DNA from 3 places in the Leucobacter sp. USCH14 genome. Region 1 is predicted to be linked to each of the others. Evidence: predicted binding sites of a transcription regulator. Region 1 holds the regulator's gene; each other region holds the start of a gene.
The links. Region 1 encodes LexA, which represses DNA repair genes until DNA is damaged. Its sites were predicted from a motif close to TCGAACANNTGTTCGA; they were not measured.
Positions count from the first base shown of each region.

Region 2: the regulator LexA is predicted to act here: its motif matches at 2,901-2,916, upstream of PQI23_RS09020 (phosphorylase family protein).
Region 3: the regulator LexA is predicted to act here: its motif matches at 1,418-1,433, upstream of ruvA (Holliday junction branch migration protein RuvA).

Region 1 is NZ_JAQPZP010000005.1:113,725-118,226, reverse strand. Features, by position in the region: gene hisB (imidazoleglycerol-phosphate dehydratase HisB) at 1-581, opposite strand, end outside; gene PQI23_RS07175 (histidinol-phosphate transaminase) at 627-1,715, opposite strand; gene PQI23_RS07170 (hypothetical protein) at 1,760-2,164, opposite strand; gene lexA (transcriptional repressor LexA) at 2,427-3,092, shown strand; gene PQI23_RS07160 (methylenetetrahydrofolate reductase) at 3,138-4,043, opposite strand; gene PQI23_RS07155 (hypothetical protein) at 4,040-4,502, opposite strand, start outside.
Region 2 is NZ_JAQPZP010000007.1:120,209-124,710, reverse strand. Features, by position in the region: gene PQI23_RS09035 (APC family permease) at 1-1,175, opposite strand, end outside; gene PQI23_RS09030 (helix-turn-helix domain-containing protein) at 1,279-1,854, opposite strand; tRNA gene PQI23_RS09025 (tRNA-Ser) at 1,951-2,041, opposite strand; gene PQI23_RS09020 (phosphorylase family protein) at 2,276-2,836, opposite strand; gene PQI23_RS09015 (hypothetical protein) at 3,224-3,559, shown strand; gene PQI23_RS09010 (S-ribosylhomocysteine lyase) at 3,619-4,110, shown strand; gene PQI23_RS09005 (HAD family hydrolase) at 4,065-4,502, opposite strand, start outside.
Region 3 is NZ_JAQPZP010000008.1:62,623-67,124, forward strand. Features, by position in the region: gene ruvB (Holliday junction branch migration DNA helicase RuvB) at 1-735, opposite strand, end outside; gene ruvA (Holliday junction branch migration protein RuvA) at 732-1,364, opposite strand; gene leuA (2-isopropylmalate synthase) at 1,564-3,333, opposite strand; gene PQI23_RS09485 (DUF2207 domain-containing protein) at 3,540-4,502, shown strand, end outside.

The DNA of each region.
Region 1 (4,502 bases):
CCGGAGACGAGCGGGTCGAGCGCTTTCGCCACGCGGAAGGCGCGCGCGAATGCCTTGAACTCCGCCTCTGCGATGTGGTGGGGGTCGCGCCCCTCCACCAGCTTCAGGTGCACGGTGAGCCGGGCGTTCAAGGTGAGCGCTTCGAAGAAGTGCCGCACCATCGAGCCCGTGAAGTGGCCGCCGATGAGGTGCAGTTCGTACCCTGCCGGCTCCCCGGAGTGCACGAGGTACGGCCGGCCGGAGATATCGACGACCGCCTGTGCGAGCGCCTCGTCGAGGGGCACCAGTGCATCGCCGTACCGCGAGATTCCCGACTTGTCGCCGAGCGCCTCGAGAATGGCCTGACCGAGCAGAATGCCCGTGTCCTCGACCGTGTGGTGGACGTCGATGTGCACGTCGCCGACGGCTTTCACCGTGAGGTCCGTCAGGGAGTGGCGGGCGAACGCCGTGAGCATGTGATCGAAGAACGGCGCCCCGGTCTCGATCTGCGAGGTACCGGAACCGTCGAGGTCGACGCTCACACTGATCTGCGACTCGCTGGTCGAGCGCTCGAGCGAGGCGGTGCGGGGTGCTGCAGTCATGGTCACCAGTCTATCGGCGTCGAGGGAGGCCACGGGGCAGCCGGATCACGCGCGGGCGCCGCCCGGGCCGAGCGAGGCGATCGCGTCGATCACAGCGCTCGTCTCCGCCTCGGTTCCCGCGGTGATGCGCAGGTGCCCCGGGATGCTGAGGTTGCGGATGAGGATCCCACGCGCTCGCAGCTCCTCGAACGTCGCGGCGGGATCGGCGAACCCCCCGACGAGCAGGAAGTTCGCTCCGGAGGGGTGCACGCGGTAGCCGAGCTCGGAGAGGGCGCGCGCGAGGCGATCCCGCTGCGCGCTGATGTCGGCGACGGTCGCGAGCATCGCGTCGGCGTGGCGGATCGCAGCGGTCGCCGCCGCCTGCGTGAGTGCGGAGAGGTGGTACGGGAGCCGAACCAGCCGCAGCGCGTCGATCACGGCCGGGTCGGCGGCGAGGTACCCGAGGCGCACGCCCGCGAACGCGAACGCTTTGCTCATCGTGCGGGAGACGATCAGGCGATGCCGACCGGGAAGCAGCGCAACCGCGCTCTCCCGCTCCGTATCGAACTCCTGGTACGCCTCGTCGATGACGAGCATGCCGTCGAACGCGTCATAGGCGGCGAGGATCACCTCGCGGTCGAGCGTCGAACCCGTCGGGTTGTTGGGGCCGCAGAGAATCGCGACGTCCGGCGTGTGCTCGCGGAGCGCGTGCACCACTCCCTCGGGAGTGAGCGCGTAATCGACCGGGCGTTCGACGCCGATCCACTCGGTATCCGTGCCGGCGGCGAGCAGCGGGTACATGGAATAGGTCGGCGTGAAGCTCAGCAGAGATCGGCCCGGGCCCGCGAATGCTTGCAGCACCTGCTGGAGCACCTCGTTCGAACCGTTCGCAGCCCACAGCTGCTCAGCCGACAGTCCGTGACCGAGATACCCGGCGAGCGCAGCGCGCAACTCGACGAACTCACGATCGGGGTACCGGTTCACTCCCGTGACCGCTCGAGCGAGGGACTGCACGATGTCGATCGCGACGTGCTCCGGAATGGGATGCGTGTTCTCGTTGACGTTCAAGCTCACCCGAACCGCGTCCTGAGGCGCGCCGTAGGGCTGCTGACCCACGAGGTTGTCACGAAGTGGAAGATCGCTCAAGCTAGTCACCCCGATAGTTTAGGGCCGCGCAGAGGCCCTCCCGGCTGACGCGCTCACGCACCCACTTCGTCGCCCGATACCACCAACGGGTTGTCGGAGTACCGCAGCGGAACCGCGATCGCCTCCCCGGCCTGCACTGACGAATCCTCGAGCTGGTTCAGCTGAACAATCTCGGTGATGAGGTCTCGCGGGTCCGCAGTCGGGTCGAGATCGGACGCGAGCGACCACAGCGAGCTCCCCGGCTGCACCACCACGTACTCGAACTGCTCGCCGTTCGGGCCCTCGCCGGAGGCCATCGCTTCCGGAGCGGCGAGCGAGGCGAAGAGAGCGAGCGCCCCGGCCGCGAGCACCGTGAGGAACGCCCCCAGAACGATACGACCACGCCGAGTCAGACGGAGCTTGCCCGAGACATCGCTCGACCCCTGCACTTGCTGACCCAGAACCGCTGCTGCACGCATGTCGACTTCCCTTCCTGATGCGATGAGGGCCGACCGAGGCCGGCGCCGAACATCTGTTTCGAATATATATTCGATGATTCGAAACCGCAACCGTTCGTTCGAAGATATGTTTCGATGTTTTCCCGCGACACTCGAACATACGTTTGCCGGTGTTCGAGCAGTACGGCTATGGTTTCGATCAACGGGATCACTGAATCAGCACCCACCGACATTCATGGATCGCGCCCCCTCCGCATCGCCCTCTGGGCCAGAAAGGACAGCGATGAGCGACGTAGCCGCGCCCCGATCCGCGAAGCCGCTGAGCGAGAAGCAGCAGGCCATCCTCGAGTGCATCGCGCGTTCGGTGGAGAGCCGCGGGTATCCCCCGAGCATGCGCGAGATCGGCGACGCGGTCGGTCTCTCCTCGCTCTCGAGCGTCACGCACCAGCTCAGTCGGCTGGAGCTGGGCGGGTACATCAGGCGCGACTCGAATCGCCCACGAGCCCTCGAGATCCTGGTCGAACTGGCATCGACTTCGGCCGCACTCGCGGAGGAGCCCGTGCAGCGCCCGGAGGAGGCGGCGTACGTTCCTCTGGTCGGCCAGATTGCAGCCGGCGTTCCCATCACCGCCGATCAGCAGATCGAGGAGGTCGTGCCGCTCCCCCGCACCCTCGTCGGCGACGGCCAGCTCTTCATGCTGCGCGTCGTCGGCGACTCGATGGTCGACGCGGCCATCTGCGACGGGGATTTCGTCGTGATCCGGCAGCAGCGAGAGGCGGAGAACGGAGACATCGTGGCGGCGATGCTCGATGGGGAGGCGACGGTCAAGGTCTTCCGGCGTCGAGACGGCCACACCTGGCTCCTGCCGCGCAACAGCGCGTTCGAGCCGATTCTCGGCGACCATGCCGAGGTGCTCGGCCGGGTCGTCGCTGTGTTCCGGTCGGTCTGAGGCTCAGCCCGCACCGACTGCGCGCGCACGGCGCCGGGCGCCTGCCTAGACGACCGGGTCAGGGGTGAGCAAGCCTAGCTCCCGCAGCACGGCGAGCACTTGCTCGTGCCGATTGAACGTATAGAGGTGCACCGACGGCGCACCTCCGTCGAGCAGCTCCCGCGCGAGGGCGACGGTATGCTCGACACCCAGCTCGGGTGCGTACCCGCCCTCTGCGTCCAGTGCGCGAGCGAGCTCTGAAGGAGCGGGTCGGCCCGCGAGCGAGGCGACCTTTCTGAGTTGCGCGCTCGTCGATACCGGCATGAGTCCGGGGAGCACCGGCATGGTGAGCCCCGCCCTCCGCGCGTCGTCGACGAACGAGAGGTACTCCTCGGCTCGGAAGAACAGCTGCGAGATTGCGAGATTCGCACCGGCCTCCTGCTTCGCGACGAGCCAGTCGATATCCTCGGCCCGCGAGCGCGAGAGCGGATGGCCGTTCGGGTACGCAGCCACCGCGGTGCGTCCGACACTCGTCAGCGCGGGTCGCTCGGCCCGGGCCTGCGCGACCAGTCGCACCAGCTCCAGCGAACTCATCGAGCCTGCGACTCGAGCGTCGCTCTCGTCGAGCCCGCGAGGCGGATCGCCCCGGAGCGCGAGAAAGTCGTGCACGCCGGCGTCCATGATCGCGTGTATCGCGGCTCGCACGGCCTCAGAGCTCTCCGCGACCGTCGTCAGGTGCGCCAGAGGCAGCGCATCGGTGTGGTCGCGGAGGTACGCGACCAGATCGAGCGAGGCGTCGCGGTTCGATCCGTTCGCACCGTAGGTGACCGAGATGAAGTCGGGATCGGCGGCGGAGAGATGCTGCACGGCGTGGCCGAGGGCGAGGGCGGCCGCGCCCGAGCGCGCCGGAAACACCTCGAACGAGAAGCGGGCGCGCGTCGCCGCGCGGGCGGGGAGCAGGAACGAGTTCATGCGCCGCTCAGCTCCTGCTGCGCGAGACGCGTGCCGCGCACGCGTGCGGCGATCTTCGCGAACGCCACGTCGCGAGCGAAGTCGGGCGATCCGTGCTTCGGTTTCTCGTCGATGAGGTACGGGGAGAACCCGCAGTCGTCCGTCGAGCCGAGTAGCTCGACCGGGATGAACCGTGCCGCGCGCACCAGCTGATCCCGCACCTCCGCCGCGGTCTCGAGCTTCGGGCTGGTCGGGTCGGTGACGCCGAGCAGCACGCGCGGCGGCGCCGCCGATGTGCGCGCGCGCTGCCGCAGCTGACGCCCCACGAGTCGAGCCACGCGATCCGGCTCCTTCTCGCTTGCGGCCTGCACGAGGAAGTATCCGGCCTCGATCTGGAAGAGCTCGGGGATCAGCGCGGCGTAGTCGACATCGGCGCTGTGCGCCGAGTCGTGGTCGTTGCCGGGGCACGTATGGACGCCC
Region 2 (4,502 bases), on a different contig from region 1:
GCGCTCGCGAGTGAGCACAGCGACCAGAGAACGATGATCGCGAGGAACCCGAGCGCGCTGCCGACGAGCAGGAGGACGGTGTAGGGGTCGACGTTCCCGAACGCGCAGACCACGACCACGATGAGGCCGAGTGCGCTCTGCAGCATTCCCGCTACCCACGGCGAGTACGTTCTGGGATGGGTGCGCCCGAATACCCGTGGCAGGATCCTCTCCCGCCCGAGTGTGTACACATAGCGGTTCGATGCGTTGTGCAACGCCAGCAGCGCAGCGAACGCGCTGAGAATCAGGAGAAGGTTCACGATCTCGTACACCGCAGGATGAGTCAGGCCCGCGTAGAGCTTGACGACGAGACCTTCGAGATCGCTCTCAGCAGCCCCGGTGATACCGTCGGCACCGTATGCAGTGACCACGACGAGCGCCATCAGACTGTAGAAGACTCCGATGAACGCGACCACGATGTACGTCGCACGCCGCACGGTGCGCGTCCCGCCTCGCACCTCTTCAGAGTAGATCGACGTCGACTCGAACCCCATGAAGGCGCCGAAGACGAGCGCGAACATCGCGAGTGTTTCCGGGCGCAGCACGAGGGCGGGCGCATAGATCTCGACGGGAACGTCTCCACTTGCGGGCGCCGTGAGCACCACGATGGCGAGCACGATGAGGGCAAGCACCTCGAGCACGAGAACGACACCGAGAATCTTCGCGCTCGCCGTGATACCCCGGTACCCCAGTGCACCGACGATCATGAGTGAGACGAGGGCATAGGCCCACCATGGCAACGAAATGCCGAACCACTGCGCCAGACTGCTCGCGGCATACGTACCGATGACTCCATACGTCGAAATCTGCAGCGCGTTGTATGCGAGCACCGCGAGCATTGCCGCAACCGTGCCCGTGACCTTTCCCAGGCCCCTCGAGATGATCGTGTAGAACGCGCCGGAGCTGCGCAGATACTTCACCACGGTGTTGAGCCCCACGGCGAACAGCGCCATGACTCCGGCGGCGATGAGATAGCCGCCCGGGACGGCCGCACCCCCTACCAAGAAGTGCAGTGGCATCACGGCTGCGACCAGCGTCAGCGGCGCGAGCGTCGCCAACGCGGTGAAGACGAGTTCGGGCAGGTTGATCGCTCCCGACGCGAGACGGTTTTCCTCGTGCATTGCTTGAACTGACATGCGGCCCCTTCGCCGTGTATTGCTTCTAGGTCAATTATTATTGCCCTACATGCAAGTCAATTGCAAGCGGATTCTCCCAGCTGCTCTCCAGAGCTGTCGACGCCTACTGCTGCATCGTCTTCGCCAAGCACCACATCACGGAGGCTCCGACTTCAGCCGACGCCTGCCAACTGTGCAGGTCCCGGCCGTCCAACGTCAGCGAATCCCTACGACCGAGCGTCCATTCCTCGTCGTGCAATACGACCGTGAGCTCGCCCTCGAGGACGTGCACGAAGTGCAACGGCGTATTCAAGGAGTAATCGAGCATGCTGCCGCTCGCACCGGGAGCGAACACGCTGTAGATCACCTGCAATCGATCCTCGGATCGCGGCGTGAGGAGACGTTCTTCAACGCCCTCGTCTGCTTCGAGAAGCTTCGGCGCTTCTTCCCAGCGCACCCGGGCAACCTCCGTCTTGGACAGCAGATCCCCGACGTCCAACTTCAACACATCGCACACCGTCACGAGTGTCGCGAGACTCGGCGAGGTGAGATCGCGCTCGAGCTTGCTCAGAAACCCCTCGGTGACACCGCTCGATTCGGCGACCTGGCGCATCGTCAGGTGACGCGCGATTCGTGCACGGCGCAGCTTGGCGCCGATTCGTGCACGTTCCGGGTACGACCCCGCTTCTAGTACAACCATCGCGCTCCCTCGGTGACTCGCCCTATCCCATCTTCATCGGCGAAGACGAGAAGCCCCCGAGATTCTCATTCGGAGGATCTCGGGGGCTTGCACATGTGGCGGTGACGGTGGGATTTGAACCCACGGTAGGGGGTTACCCTACACAACTTTTCGAGAGTTGCACCTTCGGCCGCTCGGACACGTCACCGCGGAAGATCCTACGGGATGCGATCCCGGCGCGCCAATCGAGCCGGCCGGGGCGCGCCGGCACTGCAAAGCTCGCGCCTGCGCGAAGAGCGAGAGCGCACTTTGTGCGCACCCCTCACTTCGAAGCAGCACAAAACGGGATCTCGTCGAGATGCGCTCCTGTACCTCCGGGCGCCGCAACTGCTCACCGCCACGGGAATAATCGCACAGCGACACCGCGCCCCCACCGCGCCCCCTACGCCAGCCGCGCGTCCCAGAACTCGCGCAGCTGCTCGCTCTTGCGGAAGACGATCGTGTCCCACTCCTCGTCGGTGGTCGACGAGTCGGCGAAGTCGGAGGGCACCTTGAAGATCTGCAGCGCCGCACCGAAGCGAGCGCACACGCTCGCGTAGGCGTAGGCCTCCATATCCACCAGGTTCGCGCCGAGCCCCGCGATCGTCGCGCGTTGCTCGTCGTTCTGCACGAAGACGTCGCCCGTGGCGATGACGGCGGTGGCCTCGGGGGGCAGGATCGCGTCGCCCGCCGGCCGCAACTCCGGCGACGGCAGCGAGAAGTCGTGCTGCACGACCCCGGTGATCTGGTACACAGTGTCGAGCGATGGGCGCTCGGGGCCGTCGCTCACCACGCCCGCGGTGCCGAGCACCACGACGCGCTCCACCGGCCGCTCCGAGAGCTCGGCGGCGAGCGCCACCGCCGCATTGACCTTGCCGACGCCCGTCACGAGGTGCTCTACGTCGGCGAAGGCGGACGCCTCGTCGCGGTGGGCGAACACGAGCAGGGTCGCAGGTTCAGACATCGGCACTCCCAGCGGCGCTCGCGCGCCCGTCGATCCACATATTCGAACCCAACACTAGCGCTTCTCGAAAATGTGTTCTAATATGAAGGGTCGGGTTCGCGAGCCGTACGCATGATCGCCAACGATTGGCACGTCGAGATCACCTCAACTCTGCGACAGGTGCCGCGATACCCACCAAGCACCGAAGGCCTCAGACGAGGCTGGTCCCCCGATGAGACCGGTGCAGATGCGCTCCGCTTTCGATCCTGAAGATCGAGCGGGCTGTACCGACGCAGCCCCGGCGATGCAGCGCAGGGCTCCGAGCGAGCCCATCCCCCGAGAATCGCTCGGGGATCGCGCACCGTGACGGTGCGCTGAGAAAGGAACACCATGACTTCGCATACCCGTATGCCCCAACACCAGAATCCCGTCCACCAGAAGCCCATCCACCAGATGCCCGGCACCGCTGACGCGCGCCCCGCCATCGCGGCTCCCCTGCGCACCCCGTACCACTCCCTGAGCGGAGCGGACGACATGCTCGTACCCGCCTGGGCGCAGCGCCGCTCGGTCTACCGGAGCTCGGGCCGCACCCTGTACCTCGTCGAGACCGACCGTCTCACCGACGCGCGCAGCGATCTCAAGCGGCTCGATCGAGCCGGCTGGAACGTGAGCGTCTCCGAATCCCCGTCGAGCGCGCGAGCGCGCATCGCCCTGACCCGCAAGGATCTGGCCCGCGCAGCCTGAGCGGTGCACGCGGCGTAACCTGCGCCGCGTGCATCGTTCCCCGTGAGAAACTGGGGCGCATGAGCGATGTCGAACTTGCCGAAGTAGAGAGCTTCTCCCTGGACCACACGAAGGTGCTGGCCCCGTACGTGCGCCTCATCGGCGTGGAGCGCGGCCCCAAGGGCGACGCGATCTCGAACTTCGACATCCGCCTGGTGCAGCCGAACGAGGCGGAGATTCCGACCGCCGGTCTGCACACCATCGAGCACACCCTCGCCGCGCTGCTGCGCACCCGCTTCGAGGGGCTCATCGACATCTCGCCGTTCGGCTGCCGCACGGGGTTCCACCTCATCGCGTGGGGCGAGCCGACGGTCGAGACGGTCGCCGAGGCGATCAAGAGCTCGCTCACCGACCTGGCCGAGCGCATCACTTGGAGCGACGTGCCCGGCACGGAGGCGGTGAGCTGCGGCAACTACCGCGATCACAGCCTGCACTCGGCCCGGGAGTGGGCGAAGGTCGTGCTCGCTCAGGGCATCAGCCTCGACGCGTTCGACCGCTCGCGCATCGCGTAGTCGTCGATCAGGCCGGGGAGCTCGCTCATGCTCGAGAACACGAGCGAAGCTCCGGCGCCGCGCAGCGCATCGCGGTGGGTGCTCACCGGGCTTCCCGGTGAGAACCCGAAGACGGTCGCACCCGCCGCGATTCCGGCGGTGACCCCGGCGACCGTGTCCTCGACCACGAGTGCCGTGGCCGGGTCGACCCCGAGCGCCGCCGCGGCCGCGAGGTAGACGTCGGGAGCGGGCTTGCTGTGCGCCTGCTCCATGCCGCTGAACACTCGGTCGCCGAACCAGCGCCCGAGCCGCGTGACCTCGAGCTGCATGGTGATCTTCACGCGATCCGCACCCGAGGCGAGGGCGATGCGCTCGCCGAAGCGCTCGGTGATCGCGGTGAGCATCTCGTCCGC
Region 3 (4,502 bases), on a different contig from region 1:
GGCCTGCACGGTGGAGGCGTCGCCGGGCAGGTCGTGCACGAGGCCGTAATCGCGCACCCGCCGCAGTAGACGGTTCGCGATACGCGGGGTGCCGCGCGAGCGTCGCGCGATCTCGTCCACGCCGCTCTCCGAGAGCACGAACTCGATGAGCCGGGACGCGCGGCTCACCACCTTCGAGAGCTCGTCGTCCGAGTAGAACTCGAGGTGGGCGGTGAAGCCGAAGCGGTCGCGCAGCGGATTGGGCAGCAGACCGGCGCGCGTCGTCGCACCCACGAGCGTGAAGGGCGAGAGCTCGAGCGGCACCGAGGTGGCGCCGGCGCCCTTGCCCACCATGATGTCGACCTTGAAGTCCTCCATCGCGAGGTACAGCATCTCTTCGGCGCTGCGGGCCATGCGGTGGATCTCGTCGATGAAGAGCACCTCGCCCGGTGTGAGCGCCGAAAGAACGGCCGCGAGATCGCCGGCGTGCTGAATCGCCGGCCCCGAGGTCTGATGCAGCGGTTTGTCGAGCTCCGCGGCGACGATCATCGACAGCGTCGTCTTCCCGAGCCCCGGCGGCCCGGCGAGCAAGATGTGATCGGGCGTGTGGCGGCGCATCGTCGCCGCGTCCAGCAGCAGCCCGAGTTGCCGACGCACCTTCGACTGGCCGACGAACTCGGCGAGACTGCCAGGTCTGAGCGCACCCTCGTAGCCCCGTTCAGACGCGGTCGCCTGCGCCGAGAGCTCTCCGCTCATCGGGCGCCTCGCGATCCTCGTGCTCCGCGGCCCGCCTGCAACAGGGCGAGGGCAGCGCGCAGCAAGCCCGCGCTGTCATCGGGAGCACCGGCATCACGAGCGTCTTGCACGGCCTGGCCCGCCTCGGCGTCGGCCCAGCCCAGACCGACGAGTCCCTCGAGCACGCCCTCAGCGATCGCATCGGACGGGGCTTGAACAACCGCGGCCGTCGCATCCGACTCGAGCGCGAGGTGCGCGAGTTTGCCGGCGAGCGACAGCGTGATGAGCTTGGCCGTCTTCGGGCCGATCCCCGACACTTTGCGGAACGGCTTCTCGTCGTCGAGCGCCACCGCCGCCGCGATCTCGGAGGGCGTGAGCGCCGACAGCACGCCCAGGGCGCTGCGCGGCCCCACGCCGGAGACGGCGATCAGATGCCCGAAGACGTCCAACTCCGCCTCCGACGAGAACCCGAAGAGCGTCAGTGAGTCCTCGCGCACCACGAGGGACGTGTGCAGCCGCAGCTCATCCCCCGCATTCGCCGGTGAGACGCGCCCGCTCGGCACCTCGACGCGCATCCCGAGGCCGCCGACCTCGACGACGACCCATCCGGCACCCGCAGCGAGCACGGGCCCGCGAATCGAAGCAATCACAGGTTCACCCTAGAAGACCTCGCAGCGATTCGGCGTATCGCCACACCGCGTGCTCGAACATATCTACGAACGCGAACTCCTCCATGCGAGCGGGGTCACTCTCCGTGCGTGTCGCGAGTGGGACACGCACGAGAAGTGACCCCGCTCGGGTGAGAGACGAACGCGTCGCGGTCCGCGGCTTGCGACACGCGACGCCGCCTCAGGCGTTCGCAGGCTCCACGACGGCTTCGCGGTTGCGGTTGCGGACCGCGCGGTTGACGGAGCTCACGATCGCCTCGAGCGTGGCCCGGCTCGTGTCGGCGTCGATGCCCACGCCCCAGAGGCGCTGCCCGTCGACCTCGAGATCGACGTAGGCGGCCGCCACCGCGTCGCCACCGGAGCTCATCGCGTGCTCGACGTAGTCGAACAGCGTGACCGAGTGGCCGGTCGCGTTGAGCGCGTTGAGGAATGCATCGACGGGGCCGTTGCCGCGGCCCGTGAGCCGCTGATCCTCCGATCCGACGCGGTAGTCCACGACCAGTTCGGTGATGCCGTCCCCCGCGCTCGTCGCCGCGGTGCGGAGGAGCTTGTACCGCCCCCAGGTCTCGGCGTCGTCGGCCTGCGCGGGCAGGTACTCGTCCTGGAAGATGCGCCAGATCTCATCGCTGGACATCTCACCGCCCTCGGAGTCCGTCACGCCCTGCACCACGGAGCTGAACTCGATCTGCAAGCGGCGCGGCAGGTCGAGGTGGTGGTCAGTCTTGAGCAGGTAGGCGACGCCTCCCTTGCCCGACTGCGAGTTCACACGGATCACGGCCTCATAGGAGCGGCCCAGGTCCTTCGGGTCGACGGGCAGGTACGGTACGGCCCACTCGATCTCGTCGACGCTGGTGCCCGCCGCTTCGGCGTCCTGCGCCATCCGCTCGAAGCCCTTCTTGATCGCGTCCTGGTGCGACCCCGAGAACGCCGTGTAGACGAGGTCCCCGGCCCACGGGCTGCGCTCGGGCACCCGCAGCTGGTTGCAGTACTCGGCGGTGCGGCGCACCTCGTCGAGACGAGAGAAGTCGATCTGCGGGTCGATGCCCTGCGTGAACAGGTTGATGCCGAGTGCGACGAGATCGACGTTGCCGGTGCGCTCCCCGTTCCCGAAGAGGCAGCCCTCGATGCGGTCGGCGCCCGCCTGGTATCCGAGTTCGGCGGCAGCCACGGCCGTACCGCGGTCGTTGTGCGGGTGCAGTGAGAGGATCACGTTCTCGCGGTGGTCGAGATGGCGGCTCATCCACTCGATCGAATCGGCGTACACGTTGGGCGTCGCCATCTCGACCGTGGCGGGAAGATTGATGATCACCTTGCGGTCGGCGGTCGGCTCGAGCACCTCCAGCACGTCATTGCACACCTCGACGGCGTACTCGAGCTCGGTTCCCGTGTACGACTCGGGCGAGTACTCGTAGTAGATCTCGGTGTCGGGGCAGATGTGCTCGCTCGCCCTGCAGAGCTTGGCCCCCTCGATGGCGATCTGCTTGATGCCCGCACGATCCGACCGGAATACGACGTCTCGCTGCAGGATGCTCGTGGAGTTGTAGAGGTGCACGATGGCGCGCTTGGCGCCGATGAGCGACTCGTAGGTGCGGGTGATCAGGTGCTCGCGCGCCTGGGTCAGCACTTGGATGGTGACGTCGTCGGGGATGGCGCCGTCTTCGATGAGATGCCTCACGAAGTCGAAGTCGGTCTGGCTCGCCGATGGGAACCCGACCTCGATCTCCTTGTACCCCATCTTGACGAGCAGATCGAACATGATCCGCTTGCGTTCGGGGCTCATCGGATCGATGAGCGCCTGATTGCCGTCGCGCAGGTCGACCGCGCACCAGCGCGGCGCCTCGGTGATTCGCTTCGTCGGCCAGGTGCGATCGGGGAGATCGACATCGATGATCTCGTGGAACGGGCGGTACCGATGCGTCGGCATCCCGGAGGGCTGCTGCAGGTTCTGCATGAACTCGTCTTTCTCGTCGTGGTCTTGCTCAGCCAAACACGAACACCGCGACGAGGGAGGCCAGAGACTGATCAGTTCGAAGTCGAGGACTCGTCGCGGCAGCTAAGGAGAAGCGAGCCGAACAGCATGCCGATCACTCTAGCAGCTGACGCCGTGCCCGCGCGGATTCCGGGCGTGGTGCGCCCACGTGGCATAGCCTGATTGCCATGACCACAGGCATGCGCATACTTCGCGGCGGCGCCGTCGCTCTCGCGGTCGTCGCCGCGGCGGCGGCTTGGGCCCTCCCCCAGTCGCCCGCTCCCGCGGAAGCCGACGTCTCCGATTTCTCCTATCGGAGCTGGGATGTCGCGTACGAGATCGACACCGACGCGGAGGGGCGAGCCGTCGCTCAGGTGACGGAGACGCTCGTGGCGGAGTTTCCCGACTTCGATCAGAATCGCGGCATCGTCCGCGGTCTGCCGGAGGAGTACGAGGGCAGCTCGACCGATCCGGCGAACTTCTCGGTGACCGACGCCTCGGGCGCGGCCGTGCCGTTCGAGATCGAAGAGGAGGACGGCTTCGTGGCGGTGCTCACCGGCGACGATCGATTCGTCCGGGGCGTGCAGACGTACGTGATCTCCTACACGCTCCAGGACGTGGTGCTCGCTCGAGAAGACGGTGCGGCCGACGAGTTCTACTGGGACCTCGTGGACTTCGAGCACGAGCAGCCGATCGATCGCTTCGACGCGACGATCTCGTTCGGCCCGGGCCTGGCGGATCGCGTCACCGGCGACGCTCGATGCTACGCGGGCAGTGCGGGTTCGACCGACGCGTGCGATATGAGTGCGGCGGCGGGCGGAACCGGCTTCGCCATCAGCGGCGTCGCGCTCGGCCCGCAGGAGGGCGTTACCGCCGCCATCGGCCTCGAAGCGGACTCCGTCGTGCAGCCCGACAGCCGCCTCCCGAACTTCGCGCTCGACACGCTTCCCCTCATCATCGGGGGCGGCGCGCTGGGCACTGCGGGTGTCGCCGCCGGTTCGGCGTTCCGGCTCCGAAGCCGCAGGAAGGCGGGGCGCGGCACGATCGTCGCCCAGTACGACGTCCCCGATACGCTGCCCCCGCTGCTGGCGGGACCGGTCGCCGGCGCCGCCGGGAAGACGAGTGCGGCCCAGATCGTGCACCTCGCCGTG